Regions from separate parts of the Pseudobacter sp. genome, predicted to be linked through region 4. Evidence: riboswitches for the same ligand, from Rfam matches in the RefSeq annotation. Region 4 holds a riboswitch; each other region holds the start of a gene.
The links. A riboswitch is a leader RNA that binds a small molecule or an ion and turns the genes downstream of it on or off. The one in region 4 is predicted to bind cobalamin.

Region 1: linked by a shared signal. The riboswitch ahead of ACTHMC_RS16475 (ribonucleoside-diphosphate reductase small subunit) and the one ahead of ACTHMC_RS04355 (TonB-dependent receptor plug domain-containing protein) in region 4 are both predicted to bind cobalamin.
Region 2: linked by a shared signal. The riboswitch ahead of ACTHMC_RS06780 (acyl-CoA thioesterase) and the one ahead of ACTHMC_RS04355 (TonB-dependent receptor plug domain-containing protein) in region 4 are both predicted to bind cobalamin.
Region 3: linked by a shared signal. The riboswitch ahead of metE (5-methyltetrahydropteroyltriglutamate--homocysteine S-methyltransferase) and the one ahead of ACTHMC_RS04355 (TonB-dependent receptor plug domain-containing protein) in region 4 are both predicted to bind cobalamin.

The regions. Positions count from the first base shown of each region.
Region 1 is NZ_JBQCGW010000191.1:195-4,352, reverse strand. Features, by position in the region: gene ppsA (phosphoenolpyruvate synthase) at 1-1,575, opposite strand, end outside; cobalamin riboswitch at 1,844-2,047, shown strand; gene ACTHMC_RS16475 (ribonucleoside-diphosphate reductase small subunit) at 2,182-3,156, shown strand; partial or broken gene ACTHMC_RS16470 (ribonucleotide reductase N-terminal alpha domain-containing protein) at 3,204-4,158, shown strand, end outside.
Region 2 is NZ_JBQCGW010000078.1:1,435-5,592, reverse strand. Features, by position in the region: gene ACTHMC_RS06795 (glycoside hydrolase family 16 protein) at 1-582, shown strand, start outside; gene ACTHMC_RS06790 (hypothetical protein) at 646-1,272, shown strand; gene ACTHMC_RS06785 (DUF5050 domain-containing protein) at 1,344-2,288, opposite strand; cobalamin riboswitch at 2,452-2,590, shown strand; gene ACTHMC_RS06780 (acyl-CoA thioesterase) at 2,612-2,998, shown strand; gene ACTHMC_RS06775 (GNAT family N-acetyltransferase) at 3,021-3,587, opposite strand; gene ACTHMC_RS06770 (hypothetical protein) at 3,709-4,080, opposite strand; gene ACTHMC_RS06765 (DMT family transporter) at 4,085-4,158, opposite strand, start outside.
Region 3 is NZ_JBQCGW010000147.1:1,444-5,601, forward strand. Features, by position in the region: gene metE (5-methyltetrahydropteroyltriglutamate--homocysteine S-methyltransferase) at 1-1,884, opposite strand, end outside; cobalamin riboswitch at 2,062-2,257, opposite strand; gene ACTHMC_RS12600 (ribonucleoside-diphosphate reductase subunit alpha) at 2,365-4,080, opposite strand; gene ACTHMC_RS12605 (ribonucleotide-diphosphate reductase subunit beta) at 4,124-4,158, opposite strand, start outside.
Region 4 is NZ_JBQCGW010000041.1:28,212-32,369, reverse strand. Features, by position in the region: gene ACTHMC_RS04365 (ABC transporter substrate-binding protein) at 1-91, opposite strand, end outside; gene ACTHMC_RS04360 (DUF6580 family putative transport protein) at 116-697, opposite strand; gene ACTHMC_RS04355 (TonB-dependent receptor plug domain-containing protein) at 719-2,599, opposite strand; cobalamin riboswitch at 2,722-2,934, opposite strand; gene ACTHMC_RS04350 (TonB-dependent receptor) at 2,965-4,158, opposite strand, start outside.

The DNA.
Region 1 (4,158 bases), on a different contig from region 4:
CTCTTCACGAGCCAGGCCAACACCACGGTTAGGGATATGCGAGAAGCGGAATGCCAGTGCCGGTGAAGCCACGTTCAGCATGAGTGCTGTATCTGTTTGCGGCAGATCATCGAGGGAGGTTTCCGTTACTTCGTAATCCATTTTACCGTTGTATACAAAACCCTCATCGCCTTCGGCGCAGGAGATAGTGATCTCCTGACCTTCCTGGAGGATATCGGTAGCGTTGCCGCAACCAACGATAGCGGGGACGCCCATTTCGCGCGCAACGATAGCGGCGTGACATGTCCTGCCTCCTTTATTGGTAACGATGGCGGAGGCTTTCTTCATGATCGGCTCCCAGTCGGGATCGGTCATGTCGGTAACCAGTACATCGCCTTCTTTGAACTCATGTCCTTCTTCAACGCGTTTGTCGAGGGAGAACATGATGCTTACCTTGCCGGCGCCGATCTTATCGCCTACGGCAATTCCCTTTACGATGGGTTTAATGTCCCCGGGTTTGTTCTTCATCACATATTCAGTGATGGTATTGTGCTTTTTGCGGGAATGGATGGTTTCCGGGCGTGCCTGCACAATGAAGAGTTCCTGTGAGAGGCCGTCCAGCGCCCATTCCACGTCCATAGGGCACCAGTAATTCTTGATCTTGCTGTAGTACTGTTCGATGATGGCCACCCAACCTGCGAGTTTAAGGATATTCTCGTCGGAGAGGCAGAAACGGTACTGTGCTGATCTTTCGGTAGGGATGATGCGCACACGTTCATCGGGGTCATCACCGTACACCATTTTCTGGTCTTTAATGCCGAGCTTTTTCTCGATAATGGATTTGTATCCTTTTTCGAGTGTGGGCTTGAATACGAGGAATTCGTCGGGTGATACGCTTCCCTGTACTACCATTTCACCGAGGCCGTAGGAGCCGTTGATCACGATCACGTCTTTGAAGCCGCTTTCGGTATCCAGTGAGAAGGCAACGCCTGAGCTGCCGAGATCCGAGCGGACCATCTTCTGTACGCAAACGGACAGGCCAACCAGGAAGTGGTCGTACTTGAATGTTTCGCGGTAGCTGATAGCGCGGTCGGTAAAGAGAGAGGCGAAGCAGTTACGCACGGCGTCGATGAGTGCGGCTGGTCCACGTACGTTCAGATAGGTTTCCTGCTGTCCTGCAAAGGATGCATCGGGAAGGTCTTCTGCAGTGGCTGAGGAGCGCACGGCTACGTCTGTACCTTGCTGGTCATACTTTGCAGAGAGCGTGTAGTAGGCTTCAATGATCTGCTGACCCAGTTCCGGTGGAAACCTGGCGTTACGCACGAGGTTACGGATCTGCAGGCCGGCGCGGCGAAGCGATTCCACATTGTTGTAATCGATCTCTTTCACCAGGGCCCGGATGGTGGAATCGAGGTTGTTGAATTTAATGAACTCATTGTAGGCGTTCACTGTGATGACAAAACCTCCGGGAATGTTTACACCAAGATTGGTGAGGTTTTGTAGCATCTCGCCCAGGGAGGCATTCTTTCCACCGACTGTGTCGATGTCGTGAATGCCAACTTCATGCAATAGCAGGATGTTGCTGGTTGTTTTCATCTTCAAAAAAATGGTTGTCTGATGTCAGGATCTGTTTGGCAATCCAAAAGTAGGTAACGAACGTTTGTATACGGTAGAACTTATCAACAATATTTTTAATGTGTATTGCAGACGCGTTAACAAAGGTTAATTCTAGGGGCTGTAAGCACTTGCCGGACGCAAGCCGCATCATTCCTGTACTTCCATATAATCCCCATTAATTATACACATCCTGTGATTAAGTTAAATTGGAAAACGCCCCCCCTGATACTACGTTTGCAGTCGCTCTTGTACGCAATTTGTACCGGTTCCCGGACCTGTTCGCAGCCTCCGGGAGAATTCAGGGGAACCATGTGTAAGTCATGGACTGTTGCGCAACTGTAAGTTCACCGGCATCGCCACCACACCTGTGGCAATGGGAGCTCCGGTGGTCCCGCACTCAGAATGGGGACTAAAAACAAGTCAGGATACCTGCCCGGTATGATCTGTGCTGAATCCTTCGCATTAAAGGTAAATGCATAATTATGATAAGTGCCTGTACTTTATTCCAGGAATGAAGTAGAGGGCATATTATCGCTGTCTCTTACCTTTTCTGCGATCATTAAATGTGAATTAAAAAGCGATAGTATGCAACACGAAAACGAGATTCTTTTACAGGAAAACAAAGACCGCTTTGTGATCCTTCCCATCAACTATCCCAGAGTTTGGGAAATGTACAAGAAGCATGAAGCCAGTTTCTGGACAGCCGAAGAGATTGACCTGAGCGGAGACCTGAAAGACTGGGCTTCCCTGAACGATGGCGAACGCCATTTCATTTCACATGTACTTGCATTCTTCGCAGCCAGCGACGGCATTGTAAACGAAAACCTGGCCGTTAACTTCATGTCTGAAGTGCAACTGCCCGAAGCACGCTGCTTTTACGGTTTCCAGATCATGATGGAAAATATCCATTCTGAGACCTATGCCCTCCTCATCGACACTTATATCAAAGACCCGCAGGAAAAATATCACCTTTTCCATGCTATCGATACTGTTCCCGCAGTGAAAAAGAAAGCCGAATGGGCTCTCCGCTGGATCGAGAACGGCTCCTTCGCTGAAAGACTGGTGGCATTCGCTGCCGTTGAAGGCATCTTCTTCTCCGGCTCCTTCTGCTCCATCTTCTGGATGAAGAAACGCGGCCTCATGCCAGGCCTCACCTTCTCCAACGAGCTCATCAGCCGCGATGAAGGCCTCCATTGCGAATTCGCCTGTCTTCTTTACAGCATGCTCAGCAATCAGCTGCCTAAAGAAGAAGTGTACAAGATCATCGGAGACGCCGTACGCATCGAAAAAGAATTCATCACTGAAGCTCTGCCCGTTGACCTCATCGGCATGAACGCCAAACTGATGCAGCAATACATCGAATTCGTTGCAGACCGCTGGCTCCAGGAACTGGGATGTGAAAAGATGTTCAACACCGCCAACCCCTTCGACTTCATGGAAATGATCTCCCTCGAAGGGAAAACAAACTTCTTCGAAAAACGCGTGGGCGATTACCAGAAGTCAGGTGTCATGGGCGGCGGAAAAGATGCCAACACCTTCACGCTTGAAGAAGATTTCTAAGCACCCATTATTACTAATACTTACTACCACCATTAATATTCAGCATCATGTTTGTAGTTAAAAGAAACGGAAAAAAAGAATCTGTCAAATTCGACAAGATCACAGCACGCGTTGAAAAACTCTGCTATGGTCTGGACAGGCGCTTCGTGAACTCCATCGACGTGGCAAAGAAAGTGATCGAAGGGCTCTACGATGGCGTTACCACCACCGAACTTGACAACCTCGCTGCAGAAACTGCCGCTTCACTCACCGTGAAGCACCCTGATTATGCACTGCTCGCCAGCCGCATCGCCATCAGCAACCTGCACAAAAATACCATCAAGAGCTTCTCTGAAACCATGAAGCTCCTCTACGAATGCAGGGACGCCAAAGCCGGCAAAGCCGCTCCTCTCCTTGCAGACGATGTATGGGAAGTGATCCGGCAGAATCATGAGCTGCTCGACTCCACCATTATCTACGACCGCGATTATGCATTCGACTACTTCGGCTTCAAGACCCTGGAGAAATCCTACCTCCTCAAGGTTGACGGCAAAGTAGCAGAACGACCGCAGCATATGTACATGCGCGTAGCCATCGGCATCCACAAACAGGATATCGAAGCCGCTATCAAAACCTACCATATGATGAGCGAGCGCTGGTTCACACATGCCACGCCCACCCTCTTCAATGCAGGTACCCCCAAACCACAGATGAGCTCCTGCTTCCTCCTCACTATGAAGGACGATAGCATCGACGGCATCTACGACACCCTGAAACAAACTGCCAAGATCTCCCAGAGCGCAGGCGGTATCGGTCTTTCTATCCACGGCATCCGCGCCACCGGCTCCTATATCGGAGGCACCAACGGCACCAGCAACGGTATCATTCCCATGCTCCGCGTGTACAACGATACTGCCCGCTACGTTGACCAGGGCGGCGGCAAACGCAAAGGCGCTTTCGCCATTTACCTGGAACCCTGGCATGCAGATGTATTCGAATTCCTGGACCTCCGCAAGAACCACG
Region 2 (4,158 bases), on a different contig from region 4:
GCGTCCGTAAAAAACGGGGTGTTGAGCATCACAGCGATCAAAGAGAAATTTGAAAATATGGATTATACCTCCGCCAGGCTGGTGAGTAAAAACAAAGGCGACTGGAAGTATGGACGTTTCGAGATAAAAGCCAAGCTGCCCAAAGGGCGTGGCGTATGGCCTGCCATCTGGATGCTGTCTACCGGTTGGAAGTATGGCGGCTGGCCTGAAAGCGGTGAGATCGATATCATGGAGAATGTAGGGTATATGCCGGATTCCGTTTTCGGAACTGTACATACCAAGGCATACAACCATGTGATAGGAACCCAGAAAGGCAAAAGCATCTACCGCAATGACCTGTCAGATGCCTTTCACGTATATGTACTTGAATGGAATGAAAACGAAATAAAAATCTTTGTAGACCAGGAACAGTATTTCTCGTTTAAAAATGAGAAAAAGACATTTAAAGAATGGCCCTTCGATCAGCCTTTCCATTTGTTGCTGAATATTGCTGTAGGCGGCAACTGGGGTGGAAAAATGGGCGTTGATGAGTCGATCTGGCCACAGACGATGGAAGTGGATTATGTGAGAGTGTACCAGTGATAGGAAAATGCCAATGTATCGATAGAAATCCCGGCGCTTCATGGAGCCGGGATTTTTGATTTTTTGGAATATTGGAAACCGGTACGTTTATACCGGTATTCTTCACAGTTGAAATTCCATCCTTTAATAATTCAGCTTGATGCCGGCGGAAACGCTACCTGGCAAACAGTTGCCGGAGTTACAGGTGGATGGTCGTTGGATGGGAATAGTGCCGGTGCTGTAAAAAAGATAGGTTCAACGGATAATTACGCACTGCAGATCATTACAAATAACGAGGAACGCATGCTCATAGGCAGCGACGGAAATATTACCATGGGCAAAACAGCACAACAGTGCAGGCTCTCCGTTAACGGTGATATTGTAACCCGAAAAGTAAAAGTTACTGTAACAGGATGGCCCGACTATGTTTTTAATAAAGGATACGGACTTATGCCTTTACCGGAAGTTGAAAAGTATATCCGTCAACATGGTCATCTTCCGGAAGTACCTGCTGCCGCAGAAGTGGAATTGAACGGTATTGAACTGAGTGCCAACCAGGCACTTCTTTTAAAGAAAATAGAAGAGCTCACTTTGCATGCCATCGCACAAAATAAGCAGGTGGATTCCACCAGACAGGAAGTTGCGGAACTGAAACAGGTTGTGCAGGATCTCCTGAAAAGGATCGATAAACTGGAAAAGGAAGGAAAATAAAATGTTATCCATAGCAATACAAACTAAAAAGGACCTCGAAAGGTCCTTTTTAGTTTGTATTGCTAATGCCATTATTTATGATGATTAAACGTCAGCTGCCGCTTATTACTCCCATCTGCATTCATCATCCACAACGTGCCATTCTGCGGATTGGCTTCATCTGTATTAGCCAGGAATTTTCCATAAACGATCTCTCCGGTTGCTGAAATAGCATAAGAACGTACCCCCTCTTCCAGCAGTATGGGCGCACCACCCGGAGCAACGGACCAGAGACTGCTCAGATTCGATGTATAATAGAGCACTCCATTGTATACGGATGGAAAGTATTTGTAATCAGAACCGGTAGTGTGTTGTTGCTTATCTGTTCCATCTTTTTTAGTGGAAAAGATATCGCGGACCTGCGTGAAATAAATACGGTCGTCAGTAATGCAGAAATAGTACGCACCTTCTCCCACAACAGTGTTGCCTGTGCCGTCAACTGCTACACGATAGAACTTCCCCTGGGAGTTCGCGCTTACACTGGCGGTATTGAGATAATAGAGAGAATCGCTGCCGGGCGACCAGGCATAGGTAGCATTCTGTCCTGTTGGTGTGATCTTCACTTTTGCCGCTGTATCAAAAGCGGTACCATTGAATGGAATAAGATGAATCTCGCCGGACCGGTTATAGGCCAGCCATTTGCCATCAGGCGACCATTGCGGATTCTCCAAAGGCCTGTCCGTTACCCTGGTTAAACCAGTGCCGTCTTTTTTGATGAGATAGAGCCCGGCCGAATCGCCCTTACCTCCGAAAAACGGAAGGCCGCAGGGATTGTCCATTAACTCACTCACAGGAATATGATTGAAGGCAACCAGGTTGCCCGTAGGGTCCCACTGAGGATTCACATAAGGCTGCAGCGGGATTCTCGGGGTTTCGCCATAAGCTCCGCCACAGAGTTTCTCTTCTTTGTTTTTTTTGCTGCAGCTGAAAGAGAATAGGGCAGTAGCTGCAAGGGTGCAGAATAGTAGCAAGCGCATAACAATAAGTTTTGTCGGTTTATGGGCTTGACAATCTCAAAACGACAAGCGTTGCAAGTGCAGCTGAATTCCCCATTCCCCACCAATGTTTTTCAACGTTGTCAACACTGAAAAACAAAAGCATCATCAATTAATTCAATACCTTCGCACCGTTGTTCTTTATCATTTTTCAAATGTTTCAGGTTGATCAACCTTCTGGTTGATCATTAATAAGGAACCGTGTGAGATCCACGGGCTGTTGCGCAACTGTGATCCTTAACCGATAAGGAGAGCCAGATACTTGCCTGATTACAGAATGCTTTCGCAGTTTAAAGCTATTACATATGACACGCGAACAAAAGATCGCCAATGCGGAAACGCGCATATTCAAAGCCGTGTTTCCTGACAGCACCAATCATTACGATACACTCTTCGGCGGCACTGCCATGTACCTGATGGATGAAGTAGCATTCATTGCAGCCACCCGGTTCAGCAGGAAGAAAGTGGTAACCGTTTCTTCAGACAAGATCGATTTCAAGAAAGCCATTCCAGGCGGCACTATTGTGGAACTGATCGGAAAGATCGTGCATGTTGGAAATACAAGTCTGAAAGTACAGGTGGATATTTACATCGAGGAAATGTATTCAGAGCAGCGCGATAAAGCCATCACGGGAACTTTCACACTGGTGGCCATCGACGATGCCAAACGGCCTGTGAAGATCGAAGGGTGATCAGGCAGCCTGCATAATTACATTATTTCCGAAGGAAATATAGTTTGTAGCTAAGTGATTCTTCTGCGTATACTTCAAACCCGAATTGCTGGTACCAGGGTACATTCTCCGGGGTGGAGGTTTCCAGGTAAACGGGCTTTTGCTGTTGTTGGCTGAGTTGCAGCAGTTCCTGCATCAGTTGCCTGCCAATGCCTGCATGCTGGTTGTTGCGCTCCACGCCAATGAACCAAAGGTAAAAGAATGGAAAGGAAGGATGGTGTTTCCGGATGAGTTGTTCACGGTTCAATACCCTGAAGGTCCTAGTCAGACCAAATACGGTAGCCGCGAGTTGCAGGTCCCACCAGATGCTTTGAAGGGTGGTGCGCTTCTTTTCAGGATATAATACCAGGGCACAGGCACGCCGGCAGTCGGAGAGATACACTTCACCAAAAGCATGGCACACATCAAATGAGTAGGCCATCAGCTTTTCGATCTTCTCTCTCTTGCGCTGGTCCTGAGGTATCACATAATTCACGCTCCTGTTATCGAAGAATGAATCTGTTAGTATATCCGTTACCTTCTGTTTGTCCTTCTTCTCCGCTTTGATCATGTCCGCTGGTTGAGGTGAGCATTGTTTCAACAGGTCATGAAGATATAGATTTGTTGAAAGAAGAATAGCTCACATCAATAATAGCGCCGATTAGCTAACAAAAGTCAAGTTTTGCAGGAAATCAAACACCTGATTTGGATAGAATAAAGACCGATCCGGCGGGGTCTGTGATCCAGTGCATGTCTTTCGGGATCTCTTCCAGCTCATCACAGGTATATGTTCCCCGGGAGGCGAGATATTCCGTTGCAACAGGCACATCGGTGGTTTTCAGTTCCAGCCAGGTTTCAGAATGGGTGTAATTGTCAACACAGTCGAGCCATATGATATTCGGACCGAATTTCACTTCATGTGTGCGGCTCACGGTAGGATTGGTGATGGGCTTCTCCGTTACTTCCAATCCGAGTGTTTCCTTATAAAAGGCCACTGTGGCTTCATATTTCTGTTTGGGTATCTTGATGGCGATATTTATACCGCCCTGGAATACTGGTTTCATTATATTATTGTTTAACTGTTTCTTCTTTGGGTGAGGCTGAACTGAGCCATACGCCCAGTAAAACCAGCGCGCCTCCCA
Region 3 (4,158 bases), on a different contig from region 4:
CGCTTCCCAGTTCTCTTTGCGGAGCGGAAGTCCTTCCCGGATCGCCGGTTCATCGATCTGTATCACGCGGATACCGGAGCTTTCCAGATCGGCCACTTCATCCCTGATGGCTAACGCAATCTGAGTGCAGGTTTCACTGCGTGGCTGATCATTACGAACGAAGCTCCATTGCAGAATGGTAACAGGTCCGGTCAGCATACCTTTCACAGGTTTACGTGTAAGCAACTGCGCGTAAGAGGTCCAGCGTACTGTCATCGGAGCGGGACGGCTCACATCTCCATAAATGATGGGAGGTTTCACACAACGACTGCCGTAGCTCTGCACCCAGCCATTTTGTGAGAACACGAATCCCTGCAACTGCTCACCAAAATACTCCACCATATCATTCCGCTCAAACTCACCATGCACCAGTACATCGATGCCGGCCTCTTCCTGCCAGCGGATGCTGTCTTCCGTTTCTTTGGCAATAAGCGTATCATACTGCTCCTGGGTGAGCTCTCCCTTCTTCAATTTGGCCCGCCAGCTGCGGACTTCAGCGGTCTGCGGAAAAGACCCGATAGTAGTGGTAGGGAATATTGGGAGTTTCAAAGCCGCGCGCTGCAGCAATTTGCGGGAGGAGAAAGCTGTGTTACGACTTGCATCTTTATCTGTGATGCCTGATACTCTATCTTTAACCTGGTTATTATGGATCAGGGAAGATAATTTTCGAGTATAGTTGACCGTTATATTTTCCTGTAACCGCTCATTTACCTCCCCTGCCGCCAATTGTTTAAGTGTAACGATCTCACCGATCTTCTGTTTGGCGAATGCCATCCATTGTTTGATTTCGGGAGTGAGCACTTTCTCATTCTTCTCCAGGTCCAGATCACAGGGCACATGCAACAGTGAGCAGGATGGAGCAATCCAGACCCTGTCTGTTCCCAGCTTAGCTACTGCTTTATTGATGAGTGCGAGTGACTGCTCGTAATCGTTCTTCCAGATATTCCTTCCATCCACCACACCCAGTGATAAAATTGTACGGCTGCGGACGATATCAGTAGCCAGGATATCATCCAGCTGAGAGGGACAACGCACCAGGTCAAGATGCAACACCTGCACAGGCAGGCTCAGCGCAGTGGCCAGGTTATCACCGTAACACTCGAAATATGAGGCCAGGATAAGCTGCAATTGTGGGAATTTATTCCTGATCTCGTTGTAGGTTTGCACGAACACCCGTCTTTCTGCGGAAGAGAGGTTGAGCGAAAGGCAGGGCTCATCCAGCTGGACATAATACGCGCCTGCTTCTTCCAGCTTGCCAAGGATCTCCAGGTAAACAGGTAAGAGATTTTTGATCAGCTCAAGACGATGGAAACCGCTTTCTTTTTCTTTACCCAGCAACAGGTAAGAAACGGGTCCGAGCAAAACAGGTTTTGCAGGGATGCCTTGTTGTTTAGCTTCATTGAACTCGTGCAGCACTTTATTGCTGAAGAGTGTGAACTGCTGACTGGCAGTGAATTCCGGCACAATGTAATGGTAATTGGTATCGAACCATTTGGTCATTTCCATAGCGGTGATATCATAGCCATCCTTCTGATAACCTCTTGCCATGGCGAACAGGAGATCGATATGCGGCAATTGTTTTTCGTGCACCAGGTTATGATACCGTGCAGGAATGGCGCCCACCATCATTGTGGTATCGAGCACCTGGTCATAGAAAGAAAAATCGTTACAGGGAACGAGATCGATGCCGGCTTCTTTTTGTAATAGCCAGTTCTGCTGCCTGATGTTACTGCCGGTCTGCATCAGTTTTTGTGCAGTCAGCTCACCTGCCCAGTAGAGTTCAGCAGCTTTCTTAAGTTCCCTTTGGCTGCCAATCCGCGGGTAGCCGAGGTTTTGTGTTTGCATGTTACGCGCTTTTAAAGATGATAAATCAGTTAAAAGCTCTTTGCTAAACAGGAGTGCTATGTATGTAAGAAGAAGATGGAAGATACGTATACGCGTACGCATGCACAGGCCTTCCTGCATGAAGATGCCTGTGATGGAGGTATATCAGTTCAACAATCGCTTCTTTCCACGAAAGCACTGTCAAATACAATAGAGGCAGGTCTCCTGGCTTGTAACGTTTCTACCGTCCTTCCCATTCCGTGTTGGCGGAACAGTGGACAACGAGGGTAAAAACTCAGGTGTGTTACTTACAGTTGCGGGACAGCTTGTGATTTACACACAATTCCCTATTAATCCCGACGCTTGGCCGGGAACCTATACTGTTTGATAAGATGTATAGAAAGAACTTGATGATGCAAATTAGTGTATTTGCCGGAATTTCTGTTTACACAAAAAAAGCGCCCCTTTGCAGGAGCGCTTTTCAAATACTATCCTGGTTGATCAAGCTTCGCAACTTTTGCAGCTCACCAGGTTGGTCACCATTTCTTTGGAAACGCTCTGGCTGCGCTGATAGTAAAGTGTTTTAACACCCAGCTTCCAGGCTTCGATCAGGAGCTTGTTCACTTCTCTTACAGGAAGGTCAGAAGGGATGTTGAGGTTCAGGCTTTGGCTCTGGTCAACATATTGCTGCCGGATAGATGCCTGCTGAATGATCTCCAGCTGACTGATTTCCTTGAATGTTTTGAACACGTCCTTTTCATCCTGCGTCAGTTCTTTCAGGTGCTGCACACTGCCATGGTTCAGCATGATGCCGCGCCATGTATCTTCATTATCGATTCCTTTTTTGATCAGCAGTTCTTTCAGGTATTTATTCTTGCGCATGAAATTTCCTTTGGAAAGTCCTGCTTTGAAATAGTTGCTGCTGAACGGCTCGATACCGGGAGATGTTTGTCCGAGAATAGCGCTGGAGCTGGTTGTAGGAGCAATGGCCATTACGGTTGTATTGCGTTTGCCATATCCTTTCAGCAGTTCAGGCTCTCCGTAGATCCATGCCAGGTCCTTGCTCGCTTTGTTGGCTTTTTCCTGGATGTCTTTGAAAATGGATGCGGTCAGTTGTTTGGCGCGCATGCCTTCGAAGGGGATCATATTCTTCTGCAGGTAAGAGTGCCAGCCCAGTACACCCAGCCCCAGGGCACGGTGTCTTTTCGCAAATTTATTGGCAGCTTCCAGGTAATGGTTGCCTTCGGTTTTTGCGATGAATTCCTGCAATACGGCATCCAGGAAGAACACGGCCAGTTTCACGGCGTTGGTGTCTTTCCATTCGTCGTACAGTTCCAGGTTCATGGAAGACAGGCAGCAGATGAATGACTCATCCATGGATGATGGCAGCATGATCTCGGAGCAGAGATTGCTTGCATGAATAGTGAGGTTGTGATCTTTATAAACCTGTGGTTTATTACGGTTCACATTGTCTGAGAAGAAGATGTATGGAAGGCCTTTCTGCTGGCGGCTTTCCAGTACTTTAGCCCAGATCTCCCTTTTCTTCATATCCCCATCGATCATATCCTGCATCCAGTAGTCGGGCACACATACGCCATTGAACAGGTTCTGGATAGGGTGGCCGATATCCTTGATAGAGAGGAACTCTTCAATATCACCGTGATCGATATCCATATAAGCGGCAAAAGCGCCTCTTCTTACCCCCCCCTGTGAGATGGTATCCATAGCTGTATCGAACAGGCGCATGAAACTAACGGCGCCACTGCTTTTCCCGTTATCGGTAACAGCGCTGCCCCGTTCGCGGAGTGCACCGAAATAAGCGGATGTACCACCGCCGAGTTTGGTTTGCATGATCACTTCACCCAGCTTGTGCGTGATGCCTTCGATATTATCAGGCACATGCACATTGAAACAGGAGATCGGCAGTCCTCTTTCCGTACCCATATTGGCCCAGATGGGAGAGCTCAGGCTCATCCATCCTCTTTCAATCATCTCTTTGAAAGCGTCCTTCAGTTCCGGTTTATAAAGACGCTGCGCTGCCGCAGAACAGATGCGCTCGATGGCGCCTTCAACTGTTTCACCTTTCAACAGATAACCTCTGTTCAGAATTTGTTCACTTTCCTCATTCTTCCACCATAATTTTTCATGCTCGTATTTTCCGGCAATATCAGGTAATTGCTCGGCGGCAGGAACGGCAGTTTCAAATAATGTTGTCATTCACAAAAGATTTAATGGGTTGGATAACACAGTTTCAAACAGATCAAAACAAATCGTTGGCCGAAATGCTCTTGTCGA
Region 4 (4,158 bases):
GACACTCAAACGTAATGCCCTGCAGCATATGCTGCAATTGCATATCGTAGATCATCTGCGTGGCGGCGGGTAGAAAAGAAGAGGCGGTCATGATGCTGTATTGAAAGATTTGAAATTAATGTGCCAGTCGCAATGCACTGTACCTGCGTTGCAGCAGCTCAAAACCTCCGAACAGAACAACACTGTACACCAGTGTGCCTGCCAGGAAATTCCTTTCATAAGGGATGGCTGCCACCAGGCTGGTAAAATATCCTGCCAGTGTTTTGGGATACATGCTGTTCTCGATCAGGAAGCAACCGGGGCTGGTACCGATCCAGTGGATCAGGGTAGCCACCAGGGAAGCAATGATCACATTGCTCACGGTCACTTTACGGATGATGAACCTGGAAGCCACTGCCATCAGTGCATACGAGATATAGGTCCAGTAGAAACCTTCATAAAAGAAGCGCCATTCATTATAGTAAACAAAACGGTTGAGGATGATATCGCTCATCCAGAGAGTGAGCACAGGGAATAGAACCGATTTCACCCTGTTATTGAAATAAGCGCCTCCAAACAGGGCCATAGCGCCCAGGGGTGTGAATGTGGCGATCGGGTTCATGGGAGCTTCCGAGCTCAGGATGATCCTCATCAGGGCAACCACCATCATAAATGCAAACAGTACAGTGTTGCGCGGATTGATTTGTTTCAATGACATGTTCGTTTCTGTTTTATGAGTTTATAACCTTACTGCCAGACCAGCGGTGATATTGGTGCCTTGTGTGCCATATCCATACACTTCCTGGTATTTGGCATTCGTGATATTCTTCAGGTCAGCAAATATACGGATACGATTGTTCAACAAACGGTATTCCGCATATGCATTCCAGAGGGTGTAAGAAGCCAGGTCAACCTGGATGGATCCGTAAGGAGGATTGTTGTCGAATGCCAGATCGTAACGCTTACCATAGTTGTAAACAGTGGTGCTTACAAACAGGTTTTTGGTAACGCTGTAAGCGATGGTACCACCGAAGCTATGCTTTGGTCTGCGGATAAGATTGTTGTATGAAGTGTCTTTGCCTCCGCCAGTAGTGGTATGCAGGTCTCCTTCCAGGAAGGTGTAATACAGTTTCACCTGCAGGTCTTTATTGATATTGATGGTTGGCTCCACTTCAAAACCATGGTCTTTCTGTTTGTTGAAGTTCATCAGCATGGCGCTTGGAGAAGTTCTGAATACGATCACATCCTTCACTTCCCTGTTGAAATACACTACACGTGCATCGATGAGGTTATTGAAGAAAGATGCCTGTACACCACCTTCATAGGTTGTTGACTTTTCAGGCTTCAGATCAGGATTGGCGCCGTACGTGCCATACAGTGATTCCAGGGTAGGCGCTTTGAAGGCAGACGCCAGGTTGGCAAACACCTTGATATTCTGGTTGATCAGGTATGATGGATTGAAACTATAGGTCCAGTTTTTACCATACTTGCTATGCTTATTGTGGCGGCCGCCTGCTTCCAGGTAGAAGCCGCCCAGGTTTTTCAGGAATACCGATGCATAAGGGCTGGTGATATCGATGGTAGGATCAGCGGGCGTCATGCTCTTGTTGAGGACCTGCTGATATCTGTAATCCACACCGGCAAGCACCTGCACATATTTGTTGATGTTGTATTGACCGAATACTTCGGCCAGCTGTGTATTGCCATCAAAGGGATAGGCATCATACCTGCGGTCAACTTTATTGTACTGGTACTGACCGGTCAGCTGTACGTCTTTCAGTTTGTAGTTGACCCTTGTACCGGCAGTCAGTGCGCTGGTCTGGAAATTATAGTTGGCATCCAGGAAAGAACCGCCATCATATCCGCCACGGAAATAGGAGTAACGGAAGAAAGGCATTACATGCAGGTTGCTGAGCACTTCTCCATCGATGTCTACATTGAAGGAGTTACGCAGAAAACCGTCTTTGTCGAAGGTTTTCACTGCATTGGTATCCAGTGCTTCTGAGATGCCGCGGGACTCATGGTGCATATACCCGATATTGTAACGCAGTTTGTCCGCTGAACCCGTCAGGCCTGCACTTGCATTGAATGTATTGTAAGAGCCGAAAGCGATATTACCGAAAAGCTCCGCAGGTTTGCTGCCGCCTTTACGGGTAATGATATTGATAACGCCTGCAATGGCATCGGATCCATAGAGCGTGGATTGAGCACCTTTGAGGATCTCGATCCTTTCGATCTGTTCCAGCGGGAAGAGACGGAGGTCGAAGGCCCCGCCAACACCGGTAGGATCGGAAACAGGAATGCCGTTAACCAGGATCACGGTATAATCGGAAGATGCGCCGCGGAGAAATACTGATTTGTCTTTCCCAGGGTTGCTGGTAGCGCCATTGATGATCAGGCCGGCCTGTTCTGTCAGCAATTGTGAGAGGTCTTTACCCAGGCTTCTGTCGATAACAGTTCTGTCGATCACAGTGATCACCTTACCGGTTTCTGAGGCTTTGCGTTCGTACTTAGAGGCAGTCACCACCACTTCGTCAAGTTGCTTTTTGGCGGTGGAGTCTTGCGCACTGGCATGCATAGCAGCAAGCAGGGCCGCAAGGGAGAGAAGTTTCTTGTTCATGTTCGTAGTTTGTTTTGAGAACTATGAACCTTCGGAAATTAATTCATTACTGAAATGAAATGTGAGGTAGTGCAGTTGAATGCACTCATTTCATCCCGGCTTTTCACCCGAAAGCTCGCTGATGTTATTACAGGCAACTGGCAGGTCTTCTGGCTTGTTGCCTGTTCAACACCTTCCCATCAAACTAAGACAGTGGTATGAAGATTGAACATTGATACAGGGTTAACACTGCATCTGCAACTTACAGCTACGGGGATAGCACCGGAATTACACCGGTTTCCCTTTTAATCCTGGGACCAATGATGGCCCCGGAAACCAATTACTGGCGCAAATGTAGGCTTGTGGCAGTTACAGCCAAAATGATTTTACCAACTATATCGTAATGTGAGGCCTCCGAAGTAGTTAACACCCGGAGCTGTATTGTAGTAACGTCCGCCGGACGCATTGATATCGTTGCCCAGGCTGTACTCCGTATCAAACAGGTTATCAACGCCTGCGAAGAGATCGGCGTTGATCTTAGAACCGAAGTTTTTGCGCCATCCGGCCCTGATACCGGTCAGCTGATAAGCGCTGGCAAAATCCGCATTGGCATCATTCAGCGGAACAGGATCGCTGTAGAACCAGGTGATATTGGTGTAAATGCCGGGTTTGGTATTCAGGTCCAGCCCCGCAGCAACGGTATGCGGTGCCACCCCGGGGAGGGCCTTTCCGCTTAGGTCGGTGGTCAGTTGTTTGAAGTTGCGGTATTTGAAGAAGTACCAGGTATGGCTGCCCCAGAGTTGTAAGCCGGAAACGAAACCTTTTGATTTGGGGACGAAATTGTACCGCAGCTGTGATTCGATCCCTTCCTGCCTGGTAGTGCCGGCATTCTCGAAAAAGTCGGCACCACTCTGGTCACGTCTCTGTACGATGGCATCCTGGAGCTCGTAACGGAATGCATTCACTTCGATATACAATGCATTGTTCAGCCAGTTGCTTTTAACGCCTGCTTCATAACTCACACCATGCTCGGCATTCAGGTTTGTATTGATCACCGTGGTGCTTGGCAGTACTTCCTGTGAAGTGGGAGAGGAGAATCCTTTGCTGACACTGGCATATACCAGCAGTTGTGGAATTATTTTTTGAGAGATGGCCACGCGCGGCGCCCACTCGTTATTGTATGTTCTCTTCTGAGTGGCAAGTTCAGGTGAGGATAAACGTTGGATACTGATAGATGATTTGTTGCTGCTCAGTCCTGCCTGAATGCTTGTGCCTGATTGCAGCTGCAATTCGGCCTGTGCAAACACGGAGTAGAGCCAGTTGCTGATCTCGTCGTCAGTTTGCAGGGCGGCAGGGTTACCATTATTGTTGGCAAATGTTTTTGTGTTGAAGAAGCCACGTTGTGCTTCTGCGCCTGCCAATGCGGTCAGCTGTGCAGTACTGTTCAGTTGTTTGTTCCAGGTGAAAACAGTCCTCCCGCCAAAGTGCGGTTCTGATCTTTTTTCATAATTGCGGAAAGTGGGATTCTTCAGCTGACTGAATGCGCCATATACGGTGCTGGTATTCTGAAAAACATCACT